DNA from 3 places in the Pseudomonas mercuritolerans genome. Region 2 is predicted to be linked to each of the others. Evidence: predicted binding sites of a transcription regulator. Region 2 holds the regulator's gene; each other region holds the start of a gene.
What was found. Region 2 encodes sigma-54, which starts transcription at its own class of promoters, with help from an activator protein. Its sites were predicted from a motif close to ANTGGCATNNANNTTGCTNT; they were not measured.
Positions count from the first base shown of each region.

Region 1 (4,727 bases), on a different contig from region 2:
AGCTTCAAGCGCGTCGAACTGACAACCCTGACGCCCTACTCCGGCAAGTTCGCCGGCTACCGCATCCGCAAGGGCCGGCTCAACCTTGATCTGCACTACCTGATCACCAAAGGCCAACTGAAAGCCGAGAACAAAGTCGTCGTCGAGCAGTTGCAACTGGGCGAGAAGGTCGACAGCCCTGATGCAGTGAGTCTGCCGCTGAAACTGGCGATCGCCCTGCTCAAGGACGTCGACGGCAAGATCTCCATCGAATTGCCAGTGACCGGCGATCTGAATAATCCACAGTTCAGCGTGATGCCGATCGTCTGGCAGACCCTGCGCAACCTCATCGTCAAAGCTGCCGCCGCGCCGTTCAAGATGATCGGCGGACTGGTCAGTGGCGGCGGCTCCGAAGACCTCGGCACGGTGTCCTTCGCGCCGGGCTCCAGCGATCTGAGCAAAGACGCCGAAGCGGCGCTGGTGAAACTGTCGCAAGCGCTCAAGGAACGTCCGGCGCTGCGCCTGGAGATCGAAGGCACTGCCGCGAAGAGCAGCGATGGGCCACTGCTGGCCGAGCAACGCCTGGAACGCGAATACCAATACAACTATTACAAGATGCTCCAGCGCCGTGGCGACAAAGTCCCGGCCCAGGCCTCGCTGCTGCAAGTGCCCGAAGGCGAGAAAGGCGCATTGCTCGAAGGCATCTACCGCACCCGCCTGAAAACCCAGCCACCGGTTGAATGGAAAGATCTCGGCAAAGAAGAACGCACGGCGAAAATGCGTCAGGGCGTGATCGCGTTCTGGAGTGGCAGCGATGTGCTGCTGCGGCAGTTGGGCCAGGATCGCGCCAGCACCATCAAGGATTATCTGGTCGACAAGGGCAAGCTCGAGGATGACCGCGTGTACTTCATCGACGCCAACCTCGGCGAGGCCGAAAGCGATGGCCGCGTGGTGACGCAAATGCACCTGGATGCCGAATGACCGTGCGTAACTGGCTGGCTGTGCTCGCTTTGACGTGCGCTGCCGGTCACGCGTCGGCTTCGGATACATTGCGCTGCGGCAGCCAGTTGATCAGCCTCGGCGACCGCGCAAGCGAAGTGCTGCAAAAATGCGGCGAGCCGGTCAGTCGCGACGTGCTCGGCTACAAGCGCAGTGCCAATCGCCGCGAAGAGTTTCAGGTCGAGGAATGGACCTACGGCCCGAACAACGGCATGTATCAATACCTGCGCTTCGAAGGCAATCGCTTGCGGCAGATCAACAGCAAACGCGGCAATTAAGCCGAACGAAATTTACCCTGTGGGAGCGAGCCTGCTCGCGAATACGGTCTGTCTACTGACGAACTTGTCGGCTGAGACTTCGCATTCGCGAGCAGGCTCGCTCCCACATTGGTATTGCCCAAAATAGAACAGGCCCCGACACAAGTGCCGGGGCCTGTAATGGTCACATCCGTGTGACCGTTCGCATGAACTCTAAAGTTGCGGCAGACGTATTGCTCGGCCCGTCTGTCGCGTCTTCTCCCGGTTCAGGCGAGAAGTCTTGCCTTACTCGGCTTTCAGGCCATCAGCGGAGACCGCTTTAACGCCTTTGATTTTCTTGGCAATGCCTACGGCGACTTCTTTCTGCGACTCGGTTACCGCAGTGGTCGACGACAGGGAAACTACACCCTTGTTGGTTTCGACTTTGATGTCGGTGCCTGGAATGCCTTTTTCGGTAACCAGGTCAGCTTTGACCTTGGTGGTGATCCAGGTGTCGCTGGTATCTTGTTTCATTTCGGTAACTTCACCGGCAGCCAGAACCATTGGCGCCTGGGTAGCCTGAGCGGACTGGGCGAAAGCGCCACCAGCCATGGTCAGGGTCAGAGCGGTAGCAGCGGCAGTGATAGCGAACTTCTTCATACGAGTAACTCCTGTTTTTACTGGAAGTCTGCTGTAACGCTTGTCAGCAGGGTTACCGGAGATATTGCGAACGCTGTGCCAACTTTTTCGTCCGCATAAAACCGTTTAAAAACAATAAGTTATGAAAAACGCTTATTTTCATTTTCATGCAAAATGCATGACTCAAGGCAATTTCGCATGCAAGTTGCGGTTTTTCGGAAAGTTCATAAGCTGCTGAAATTATTGGAGCTTTTGTGAAGCGGTCGCGATACGAGAATGCCCCGCGGTGCGGGGCATTCTGAAGATTACATATTGATCAAGTACCAGTAGCGTTACAGCCTTTTGGCGAATAGTCAGGAGCGACCGTAGTGCCACAACTCCAACCACCCGCCGCTGTACGTGTCAGCGTGATGGTTTTGCCTAATACAGGCGCTGGCGCATTGGCCAGCGTACATACAATCGTTCCAGCTCCATCAGCAGCAGTGCCTGACGCGGTGAGAGCGCAATTGGAGGTCGTGGTTACGTTATCGCCCTTTACCGCCGCCAGCGTTGGGTTTGTCCCCTGATTAATCAGGTCTTCAAAGGGCACTTTCATCGCGCTGATCTCCGCCAGCCCCGCCGTCACCTTCGACCGCGCCTGATATTTCGAATACTGAGGCAGGGCGATAGTCGCCAGAATGCCGATGATCGCCACAACGATCAGCAGCTCGATCAATGTGAAACCTTGTTGTTTTTTCATAGAAACGCTCCATGCATGAGTCGAAATCTCATGATCTGAACAAGGCTCAGCACAGCCCATGCCAACGCCTTTCAGGCCCCGCCTGCTGGGTGCGCGCAATCCCCTGCGCCGTTTCCTACAACCCGCAACCGCACTATCTGACACTTTTTGTCACCTGCACCGGCCATGTTTGGCGCTGTCACTTGACTAGGCTATAAGTCATGAACGGCAAGCGTGCGGAATCCCCATGAATGACATCACTCTGAGCGGTCTGGCCAAGCAATTGGTCCAGGCCGAACTGCTCACGGAAACAAGCGCCCGGCAATCCTGGGCGCAGGCCCAGCACAACCGCGTCTCGCTGGTGAACTACCTGGTGCACAACAAACTGGTCAATAGCCGGCAGATCGCCGAGATCGCTTCGGAACACTTCGGCATGGCCCTGCTCGATCTGCATTGCGTCGACAAAGAGAGTCAGCCCAAGGGACTGGTCAGTGAGAAACTGGTTCGCCAGCACTGCGCACTGCCCCTCTGGCGGCGCGGCAACAAACTGTTCGTAGGCCTTTCCGACCCGAGCAATCAGCAGGCGATCAGCGACATCCAGTTCAGCACCGGCCTGAGCACCGAAGCGATTCTGGTCGAGGACGACAAGCTCAGCGACGCCATCGACAAGTTCTTCGAGAGCCATGCCTCGGGCCTCGAGGAAATGGCCGATGTCGATCTCGACGGCCTCGACGTCGAGGCCATCGATGACAACAAACAGGACGTGATCGGCGGCCTCGATGCCGACGACGCCCCGGTCGTGCGCTTCGTGCACAAGATGCTGCTCGATGCGATCAAGAGCGGCTCGTCCGACCTGCATTTCGAACCCTACGAAAAAAACTATCGCGTACGCATGCGCACCGACGGCATGCTGCGCGAGGTGGCCAAGCCACCGATCCAGTTGGCCGGGCGTATCGCCGCTCGCCTGAAGGTAATGGCCAGTCTGGATATTTCCGAACGGCGCAAACCCCAGGACGGGCGCATCAAGATGCGCCTGTCGAAAAGCAAATCCATCGATTTTCGCGTCAACACCCTGCCGACCCTATGGGGCGAAAAAGTGGTGATCCGGATCCTCGACCCGTCCAGTGCGCAAATGGGCATCGACGCGCTGGGTTACGAGGCCGAGCAAAAGGCCTTGTACCTCGCCGCGCTGAAACAGCCACAAGGAATGATTCTGGTCACCGGCCCCACCGGCTCCGGTAAAACCGTGTCGCTGTATACCGGGCTGAACATCCTCAATACCGTCGACATCAACATTTCCACCGCCGAAGACCCGGTGGAAATCAACATGGCAGGCATCAATCAGGTCAACGTCAATCCTCGGCAAGGGCTGGACTTCGCCCAGGCGCTGCGCTCGTTTCTGCGTCAGGACCCGGACGTGATCATGGTCGGCGAGATCCGCGACCTGGAAACCGCCGAGATCGCGATCAAGGCCGCGCAAACCGGCCACCTGGTGCTGTCGACCCTGCACACCAACAGCGCAGCGGAAACCCTCACGCGCCTGCACAACATGGGCATTCCCGGTTTCAACATCGCCACCTCGGTCAGCCTGATCATCGCCCAGCGTCTGGCGCGCAAGTTGTGCGCGCATTGCAAACGGCCGCTGGAGATTCCTCACGAAACCTTGCTCAAGGAAGGCTTTCCCGAGGAACGCATAGGTCATTTCACGATCTACGAGCCGGTCGGTTGCGATCACTGCAACGGCGGTTACAAAGGACGCGTGGGGATTTATGAAGTGGTAAAGAACACACCGGACCTGCAACGGCTGATCATGGCCGAAGGCAATTCGCTGGAAATCGACATCCAGATGCGTCGCGACGGTTTCGCCGATCTGCGCACCTCCGGGCTGCACAAGGCCATGCAAGGCATCACCAGCCTTGAAGAAATCAACCGGGTCACCAAGGATTGAACATGGCGGTCAAGGCAGCGAAAGTCAGCGTTTACGCCTGGGAAGGCACCGACCGCAAAGGCAGCAAGGTCACTGGCGAACTGAGCGGGCAGAACCCCGCGCTGATCAAGGCGCAGCTGCGCAAACAGGGGATCAACCCGGGCAAGGTGCGCAAGAAATCCGCGTCCCTGCTGAGCTTGGGCAAACGCATCAAGCCGCAGGACATCGC
Region 1 is NZ_JAMSHA010000009.1:38,864-43,590, forward strand. Features, by position in the region: gene ND528_RS23080 (DUF748 domain-containing protein) at 1-960, shown strand, start outside; gene ND528_RS23085 (DUF2845 domain-containing protein) at 957-1,256, shown strand; gene ND528_RS23090 (BON domain-containing protein) at 1,521-1,874, opposite strand; gene ND528_RS23095 (pilin) at 2,170-2,592, opposite strand; gene pilB (type IV-A pilus assembly ATPase PilB) at 2,819-4,519, shown strand; gene ND528_RS23105 (type II secretion system F family protein) at 4,522-4,727, shown strand, end outside.
Region 1: the regulator sigma-54 is predicted to act here: its motif matches at 2,639-2,658, upstream of ND528_RS23095 (pilin).

Region 2 (4,727 bases):
TCAGGGGCGCGAAGACAAACTGGTGGTGCTCGACGGCCTGCTCGGACAACTGGGCCTGAGCTATGAAGAAGTCGCCTATCTCGGTGACGATCTGCCAGACTTGCCGGTAATCCGCCGTGTAGGGCTGGGCATGGCGGTGGCCAACGCTGCCGACTTTGTCCGCGAACACGCCCACGGGGTTACCCGCGCCCGCGGCGGCGAAGGTGCCGCCCGCGAATTCTGCGAATTGATCCTGCGCGCCCAGGGCCGCCTTGAAGCGGCCAACGCCGCGTACCTGTGAGCCTGACCATGTTTAGCAAAAAGTTTCGCAACTTCCTGCTGTTCGGCTGCATCGCGGCGATTTTCGCTGCGGTCGGCTATTGGAACATCAGCCCGGAACGCTTCCTCGACAAGCCACCGCTTTCGGCGGCCGAGAATCCGATCGACTGGTACGCGACCAACACGCATACCATTCAGTACCTGCCCGACGGTAAGGTGCAGTACGAGATGACTTCCGACAAGGCCGAGCACGTCAAGGCTACCGATATCACCCTGGTGACCAAGCCTGATTTGAACATGTACCGCGGCACCGACTTCCCATGGCACGTGACCAGTGAGCGCGGCGAAGTGAATTCGGGCGGTACCGAAGTGGAATTGATCGACTCGGTACGCGTACAGCGCACCGACGAGAAACAGCGCGGCACCCTGATCACCAGCACCCGCATGACCGTGTTCCCGCAGCAGGAATATGCGCAGACTGCGCAACCCGTTAGAATCGAGGGCGCTGGCGGTGTATCGACTGGCGTCGGAATGAAAGCGTACCTGAAGGAAAGCAGGATACACCTGCAATCGAACGTAAGAGGACAGTATGAGGCTCGTTAAAACCCTCCCTATTTTGCTCAGTCTGGGCGCAGCACTGGGAAGCGCGAGCGCCTGGTCCCTGCCGAACGATCAGCAGCAGCCTATCCGCATTCAGGCCGACGACGCGCAACTGGACGACAAGAATGGCATCGCCACCTATAAAGGTGACGTGATCATTACCCAGGGTTCGATGATCGTCAAAGGCAACACAGTGACCATGACTCGCGCGCCCAATGGCGACATCGACGTGGTGACCTCGGTGGGCAACCTGGCTTACTTCGAGCAGCTGCAGACCCAGGGCGACGCCAACCCAGTCAAGGGCTACGGCGTGACGATTCAATACCACGCCCAGCAGAACCGGGTGGTGCTGATCGACAAGGCCAAGGTTATCGACAAGGATAACAACGTCACCCAGGGCGAAAAAATCGTCTACGACACCGTGAAGAAACTGGCCAGCGCCGGTCGCGCCACGGGCAGCAAGGTCACCGAATCGCGTCCGCGCATCGACATGGTGATCCAGCCGAAGAAGAAAACCGAAGAGAAATCCCAGTAATGGCAACTCTGAAAGCTCAGCACCTGGCCAAGGCCTATAAAAGCCGCCAGGTCGTGCGTGACGTCAGCCTGTCGATCGACAGCGGGCAGATCGTCGGCCTGCTCGGTCCGAACGGCGCCGGCAAGACGACCTGTTTCTACATGATCGTCGGCCTGGTGCAGGCGGATCAGGGCCGCGTGCTGATCGATGATCTGGACGTCAGCCATCAGCCGATGCACGGCCGCGCCAAGGCCGGTATCGGCTATCTGCCGCAAGAAGCGTCGATCTTCCGCAAACTGTCGGTCGCCGACAACATCATGGCGATCCTCGAGACCCGCCCGGAACTCGACAAGGCCGGCCGTCGCAAGGAGCTGGAAAGCCTGCTGCAGGAATTCCACATCAGCCACATCCGCGACAACCTCGGCATGAGCCTGTCCGGTGGTGAACGCCGCCGAGTGGAAATTGCTCGCGCGTTGGCCACTGCGCCGAAGTTCATCCTGCTCGACGAACCGTTCGCCGGTGTCGACCCGATCTCGGTCGGCGACATCAAGCAGATCATCCATCACCTCAAGGCCAAGGGCATCGGTGTGCTGATCACCGACCACAACGTCCGTGAGACGCTGGACATCTGCGAAACCGCTTACATCGTCAACGACGGTCAACTGATCGCTGAAGGCGATGCCGAAACCATCCTGGCCAACGATCTGGTCAAGGAAGTGTATCTGGGTCACGAGTTCCGCCTGTAAGCGCGACAGCGCTGTATCGATTCAAGGCGCATTTATCCGCTTTAATTGTTACAGCGCTCTAGGCAAACACTTCAGTTTCAGGCATATAATTTGCTTAAGTTTGGCGCTTCGGCGCCCTGTAGTGGATGGCGCAAAGCGCCGGCGAATAAGGTGTTAAGCCCCTGCCATGAAACCATCGCTAGTCTTGAGAATGGGCCAGCAGCTGACGATGACACCGCAGCTGCAACAGGCCATCCGCCTGCTCCAATTGTCGACCCTGGACCTGCAACAGGAGATCCAGGAGGCTCTGGAATCCAATCCGATGCTCGAACGCCAGGAAGAAGGCGACGACTTCGACAACGCCGATCCTCTGGCCGACAACGCCGAACAGAAGCCCGCCGAAATCCAGGAACCCTCCTACCAGGAAACCGCCCCGACGGTGGACAACCTCGAGGATGGCGAATGGAACGAGCGCATCCCCAACGAACTGCCGGTGGATACCGCCTGGGAAGACGTCTACCAGACCAGCGCGAGCAGCCTGCCCAGCAGCGATGACGACGAGTGGGATTTCACCACCCGCACCTCGGCCGGCGAGAGCCTGCAAAGCCATCTGCTCTGGCAACTGAACCTGGCGCCGATGTCCGACACCGATCGCCTGATCGCCGTGACCCTGATCGACTGCATCAACAATCAGGGCTATCTGGACGAAACACTCGAAGAAATTCTTGAGGCGTTCGATCCTGAACTGGACATCGAGCTCGACGAGATCGAAGCCGTCCTGCATCGCATCCAGCAATTCGAGCCCGCCGGTATCGGCGCCCGCAACCTCAGCGAATGCCTGCTCCTGCAACTGCGCCAGCTGCCCGCGAAGACGCCGTGGCTGACCGAGGCCAAGCGGCTGGTCGCCGATTACATCGACCTGCTGGGCAGCCGCGATTACAGCCAGCTAATGCGCCGGATGAAGCTCAAGGAAGACGAGCTGCGCCAGGTCATCGAGCTGGTACAGAGCCTCAATCCGCGTCCGGGCTCGCAGATCGAATCAACCGAAGCCGAATACGTCATTCCCGATGTGATCGTGCGCAAGGACAACGAGCGCTGGCTGGTCGAGCTGAACCAGGAATCGGTGCCACGCCTGCGCGTCAATGCCCAGTACGCCGGGTTTGTTAAGCGTGCCGACACCAGCGCCGACAACACCTTCATGCGCAACCAGTTGCAGGAAGCCCGCTGGTTCATCAAGAGCCTGCAGAGCCGCAACGAAACCCTGATGAAAGTGGCCACGCAGATCGTCGAACATCAGCGCGGCTTCCTCGAATACGGCGACGAAGCGATGAAGCCGTTGGTATTGCATGACATCGCCGAAGCGGTCGGCATGCACGAATCGACGATTTCCCGGGTGACCACACAGAAATTCATGCATACCCCGCGCGGTATTTATGAGCTGAAATACTTTTTCTCCAGCCACGTCAGCACCTCCGAAGGCGGCGAATGCTCGTCCACGGCGATCCGCGCGATCATCAAAAAACTGGTCGCAGCGGAAAATCAGAAAAAGCCGTTGAGTGACAGCAAGATCGCTGGTTTACTGGAGGCACAAGGCATTCAGGTGGCTCGCCGCACCGTCGCCAAGTACCGCGAATCCCTCGGAATCGCGCCTTCGAGCGAACGCAAGCGGTTGATGTAAGCCACGTTACAGCGTTCCAGTGGCAGGCTTTTCGGCCTGCCGCTTTATGCACTGGCAACGAAGGAGAAGCTGTATGCAAGTCAACATCAGTGGACACCAACTGGAAGTGACCCAACCTCTGCGTTCCTACATCGAGGAAAAACTCCAACGACTGGAGCGACATTTCGACAAGATCACCAACGTGCAAGTCACGATGTGCGTCGAAAAGCTGAAGCAGAAGATCGAAGCCACCTTGCATATCCCCGGCAGCGAAGTGGTCGCCAACGCAGAAGATACCGACATGTATGCTGCGATCGACTCACTCACCGACAAGCTGGATCGCCAACTCAAAAAGCATAAGGAAAAGACCCAGAGCCTCCTCCAGGGCGCGACCGGTCGTTAACCCCCCTATCCCATGATCCGACTTGAAACCATCCTGACCCCCGGCCGTTCCCAAGTGAACGCGCCGGGCGGCAGCAAGAAAAAAGCCCTCGAACATATTGCCAACCTGATCCACCGCGAAGTGCCGGATCTGGCGATGCAGGATGTCTTTGAGGCGTTGATCGCCCGTGAAAAACTCGGTTCTACCGGTTTTGGCAACGGCATCGCCATTCCTCACTGCCGCCTCAAGGGCTGCACGGCGCCTGTCAGTGCCCTGCTGCATCTTGAAGCGCCAATCGATTTCGACGCCATCGACGGCGCTCCGGTCGACCTGCTGTTCGTGCTGCTGGTCCCGGAAGCCGCGACCGATGCGCATCTGGAGTTGCTGCGCCAGATCGCCAGCATGCTCGACCGCAAGGAAGTTCGTGAAAAACTGCGCAGCGCCGCGAGCAACGAAGCCTTGTACCAGGTTGTACTGGACGAGCAGAACGGGCACTAATCATGCGTTTGATCATTGTCAGTGGCCGTTCGGGCTCGGGTAAAAGTACCGCCCTGAATGTCCTTGAGGACAACGGCTACTACTGCATCGACA
Region 2 is NZ_JAMSHA010000010.1:78,894-83,620, forward strand. Features, by position in the region: gene ND528_RS24775 (KdsC family phosphatase) at 1-280, shown strand, start outside; gene lptC (LPS export ABC transporter periplasmic protein LptC) at 289-861, shown strand; gene lptA (lipopolysaccharide transport periplasmic protein LptA) at 848-1,393, shown strand; gene lptB (LPS export ABC transporter ATP-binding protein) at 1,393-2,118, shown strand; gene ND528_RS24795 (RNA polymerase factor sigma-54) at 2,285-3,775, shown strand; gene hpf (ribosome hibernation-promoting factor, HPF/YfiA family) at 3,849-4,157, shown strand; gene ptsN (PTS IIA-like nitrogen regulatory protein PtsN) at 4,170-4,634, shown strand; gene rapZ (RNase adapter RapZ) at 4,637-4,727, shown strand, end outside.

Region 3 (4,727 bases), on a different contig from region 2:
AGTTGCAGGGCCATTGGGGCCTCAGACCCGCGCCGCTGTCACCGCCGCCGAACCCCAGGTGGTTCTCCAGCGACGCTTGACGCCGTGCAGGCCAAACCACGCCAGCACACCGAGGCTGGCGAACAACCACAGCGCCAGTTGATAACTGCCGGTGCTTTGCTTGATCGCGCCCATGCCGGCCGCGAGGGCGAAGCCGCCGATACCGCCGGCCATGCCGATCAGCCCGGTCATCACGCCGATCTCCAGACGAAAACGCTGTGGCACCAGTTGGAAAACCGCACCGTTGCCGGCGCCCAAGCCGAGCATGGTGCAGACGAAAAGCGCCAGCGCCGCGTAGGAACTTGGCAGATTGAAGCCCACCGCTGCGATGCAGATGGCAGCGACGGTGTACATCGCCAGCAAGGTGCGGATGCCGCCGAAGCGATCGGCCAGCGCGCCACCCAACGGCCGCATCAAGCTGCCGCCGAACACGCAGGCAGCGGTGTAGTAGCCGGCGGTTACCGGGCTCAGACCGTATTGATCGTTGAAGTAACCGGGCAGGGCGCTGGCCAGGCCGATGAAGCCGCCGAAGGTGACGCTGTAGAAAAACATGAACCACCAGCTGTCGCGATCGCCGAGGGCCTTGAAGTAGTCGGCCATGGCTTTCGGTTTCGGCCGCTGCGGGGCGTTTTTTGCCAACAGGGCGAACAGCACCAAGGTCAAAACCAGCGGGATCAGGGCGAAACCGAAGACATTGCTCCAGCCGAACGCGGCGGCAATCACTGGCGCCAGCAGCGCGGCGAACACGGTGCCGGAGTTGCCCGCGCCGGCGATGCCCATGGCTTTGCCTTGGTGCTCTGGCGGGTACCACTGCGAGGCCAGCGGCAGGGCCACGGCGAACGACGCGCCGGCCATGCCGAGGAACAGGCCGAGGATCAGCGCCTGTTCATAACTGTGGATGCCGAGTTTCCAGGCGCCGAACAGCGCGCAGATGACGATGACCTGGCCGATCAGCCCGGCGGTCTTCGGCGACAAGCGATCGGCGAGCATGCCCATGGCGAAGCGCAACACCGCGCCGGCGAGAATCGGCGTGGCGACGACGAGGCCGCGCTGCTGGGTGGTCAGGTGCAGGTCGGCGGCAATCTGCACTGCCAGCGGGCCGAGCAGGTACCAGACCATGAAGCTCAGGTCGAAATACAGGAAGGCCGCGAACAGGGTCGGGGTATGGCCGGATTTCCAGAAGCTTGAATTCATCGCGCACCTCGGCTGAAAAGAGTCTCGAAAGGAGTCATGCACAGCAGGTGGAGCGCCTCACGGCCGCACCACCGGCCCCGCTCTGTGGGGCCAAAACGCAAAAACGCCGCTACCTGATTCGCCGAGGGGCGAACGGGGTGAGCGACGTCTTTGTCGTAGGTGGGGCAACCGCCGTTGGTTACCTGTGCGGTTTACATAGCGAGATTTGTGCCAACAGCTGAAAAGCAAAAGCCCCTCACCCTAACCCTCTCCCAGAGGGAGAGGGAACCGAGCGGGGGATGGCCGAGTCATTTGCCGATCTGAACGATTTCGAGTGAATCCATAATCGACTCGGTCGTTCAGGTCGGCGGACAGCGCAAGACAACGCGGTCGGTCCCCTCTCCCTCCGGGAGAGGGCTAGGGTGAGGGGGCTCTTGATTTGCAGCGAAGATTTCAGCCCAGCAACTCGCTCATGGCAATGATCTGCTCCGCCACCTGAATCAGCTTCTGCTGGCGGCTCATGGCCTGGCGGCGCATCAGCGTATAGGCCTCTTCCTCGTTGCAGTCCTTCATCTTCATCAGCAAACCCTTGGCCAGTTCGATGCGCTTGCGCTCGGCCAGTTGCTGGTCACGGGCCTGCAATTGCGCGCGCAGGGCCTGGTCACTCTCGAAGCGCGCCATCGCCACGTCGAGAATCGGCTGCAACCGTTGTGCGTGAATGCCTTCGACGATGTAGGCACTGACCCCGGACTTGATCGCCTGACGCATCACCCCCGGGTCATGTTCGTCGGTAAACATCACGATCGGCCGGGGCTGGTCGCGGCTGACCAGCACCACTTGCTCCATGACATCGCGGCTCGGTGACTCGGTATCGATCAGGATCACGTCCGGGCGCACCGTTTCGACGCGCGCCGGCAGGTCGATGGTCAGGCCGGACTCGTCGATTACCTCGAAGCCGGCCTCGGTCAGCGCCGCTTTGAGGCGTCCGACTTTTTTCGCGGTGTCGTTGATCAGCAGAATGCGCAACATGTTCGCGGTCTCCTGTCAGCGCTGGGCGAGAAGCGGGGCGGCGTCGCTCAGGGCATGCAGCTTGAAACTGCGCGCATAGCCCGCCGGATCGCTGCCGTCCCAGACCTTGCCATCGAGCAACTGGCTGCTGCGCAGGTCTGCGCAGGAAGTCGCGACGCCGACAGCGCTCGCTGCCTCGCGATACAGATCCAGACGCTGAACCTGGCGGGCGACGGCCAGATAATCCGGATCCTCGCGCAACAGACCCCAGCGACGGAACTGGGTCATGAACCACATGCCGTCGGAAAGGTAGGGCAGATTGACCTCGCCATCGCCATGAAAACGCAGCGCATGCGGATCCTGCCAGCGATTACCGAGGCCATCGGCGTAGTCGCCCATAAAACGCGGCTCGATGCACGCGGCGGGGGTGTCGAGGTATTCGGTGGCGCTGAGTAATTGCGCGGTACTGCGGCGGTTTTCCGGGCTTTCTTCGATGAAGCGACTGGCCTCAAGAATGGCCATGACCAGCGCCCGCGCGGTGTTGGGGTATTGCTCGACAAATTCCCGGGTGCAGCCGAGGACTTTTTCCGGGTGGTCGGGCCAGATGCTCTGGCTGGTCGCCAGGGTGAAACCGAGATCCTGCTGCACGGCGCTGGCCGCCCATGGTTCACCGACGCAAAAGCCGTCGATGCGTCCGGCTTGCAGGTGCGCGACCATTTGCGGCGGCGGCACGACCACGCTGTCGACGTCCTGCAACGGATGAATGCCCTGGCTCGCCAGCCAGTAATAAAGCCACATCGCATGGGTGCCGGTGGGGAAGGTCTGGGCGAAGGTCAGTTTTGCGCGGCTTTGGTGCACATGCCGATCGAGCGCTTCAGGACTGTTCACGCCAGCCTGTTGCAAGCCATGGGACAGGTTCAGGCTCTGGCCATTCTGGTTCAGACCCATCAGCACCGCCATGTCGGTGGGGGCGACGCCGCCGATGCCCAGGTGCACCGCGTAAATCAGCCCGTACAGACTGTGCGCGGCATCCAGTTCGCCGCTGACCAGTTTGTCGCGCAAGTTGGCCCATGACGCCTGACGCTTGAGGTTCAGGGTCAGGCCGTAGGGCTGGGCGAAGCCCTGGGTGGCGGCGACCACCACCGAGGCGCAGTCGCTCAGCGCCATGAAGCCGAGATTGATCGCGCTCTTTTCCGGCGCATCGCTGCCATTGACCCAGGCCAGAGGCCCCAAGGACGTTTCGTTCATACGCTACCTCAAAAAAAACGTCGTCCCGGATTCTGCGCAGGCAAAACCCGGGGACGACGCCATTGTCCTGGCCTGCGCGCCGTCATTGGTCGGCAGACTGATGAGCGGGGTGGTGCAAGGCATATGCCAGTCGCCTGATTCGCGCAGGCGCCTCGCGCCGGGGGACGATGCCCGGCTATAATCGCCGCCTCTTTTCGCCGCCCGAGTCATTGCCGCCCATGTACACCCTGGCCCGTCAGCTGTTGTTCAAACTTTCCCCGGAAACCTCCCACGATCTGTCGCTGGATCTGATCGGCGCGGGTGGACGTTTGGGCCTCAACGGCTTGCTGTGCAAGGCGCCGGCGAAAATGCCGGTGACCGTCATGGGGCTGGAGTTCCCGAACCCGGTGGGGCTGGCGGCAGGTCTGGACAAGAACGGCGCGGCCATCGATGGCTTTGCGCAACTGGGTTTCGGTTTTGTCGAAATCGGCACCGTGACCCCGCGTCCGCAGCCGGGTAACCCGAAACCACGAATCTTCCGCCTGCCGGAAGCCGAGGCGATCATCAACCGCATGGGCTTCAACAACCTTGGCGTGGATAACCTGCTGGCGCGGGTCGCTGCGGCGAAATACCAAGGCGTGCTGGGGATCAATATCGGCAAGAACTTCGACACCCCGGTCGAGCGTGCGGTCGACGATTACCTGATCTGCCTGGACAAGGTTTACGCCCACGCCAGCTACGTCACCGTCAACGTCAGCTCGCCAAACACCCCGGGCCTGCGCAGCCTGCAGTTCGGTGATTCGCTCAAGCAATTGCTCGCTGATCTGGCCACCCGTCGCGCCGAACTGGCCCTGCGTCACGGCAAGCATGTGCCGCTGGCGATCAAGATCGCGCCGGACATGACCGACGAAGAGACTGCGCAGGTTGCCCAGGCATTGATCGAAACCGGCATGGACGCGGTCATCGCCACCAATACGACTTTGAGCCGTATCGGCGTCGAAGGCATGGAGCATGGCGACGAGGCGGGCGGTCTGTCCGGCGCGCCAGTGCGTGAGAAGAGCACCCATACCGTGAAAGTGCTGGCGGGCGAGTTGGCCGGGCGTTTGCCGATCATTGCCGCGGGCGGCATTACCGAGGGCAAACACGCGGCGGAGAAGATCACGGCCGGTGCAAGCCTGGTGCAGATCTATTCGGGCTTCATCTACAAAGGCCCGGCGCTGATTCGTGAATCGGTGGATGCCATCGCCGCGTTGCGCTGAGGATTGCGGAGGCCTTGTGGG
Region 3 is NZ_JAMSHA010000001.1:612,547-617,273, reverse strand. Features, by position in the region: gene ND528_RS02745 (bifunctional protein-serine/threonine kinase/phosphatase) at 1-14, opposite strand, end outside; gene ND528_RS02740 (nitrate/nitrite transporter) at 22-1,233, opposite strand; gene ND528_RS02735 (ANTAR domain-containing response regulator) at 1,666-2,241, opposite strand; gene ND528_RS02730 (CmpA/NrtA family ABC transporter substrate-binding protein) at 2,257-3,468, opposite strand; gene ND528_RS02725 (quinone-dependent dihydroorotate dehydrogenase) at 3,687-4,706, shown strand.
Region 3: the regulator sigma-54 is predicted to act here: its motif matches at 3,580-3,599, upstream of ND528_RS02730 (CmpA/NrtA family ABC transporter substrate-binding protein).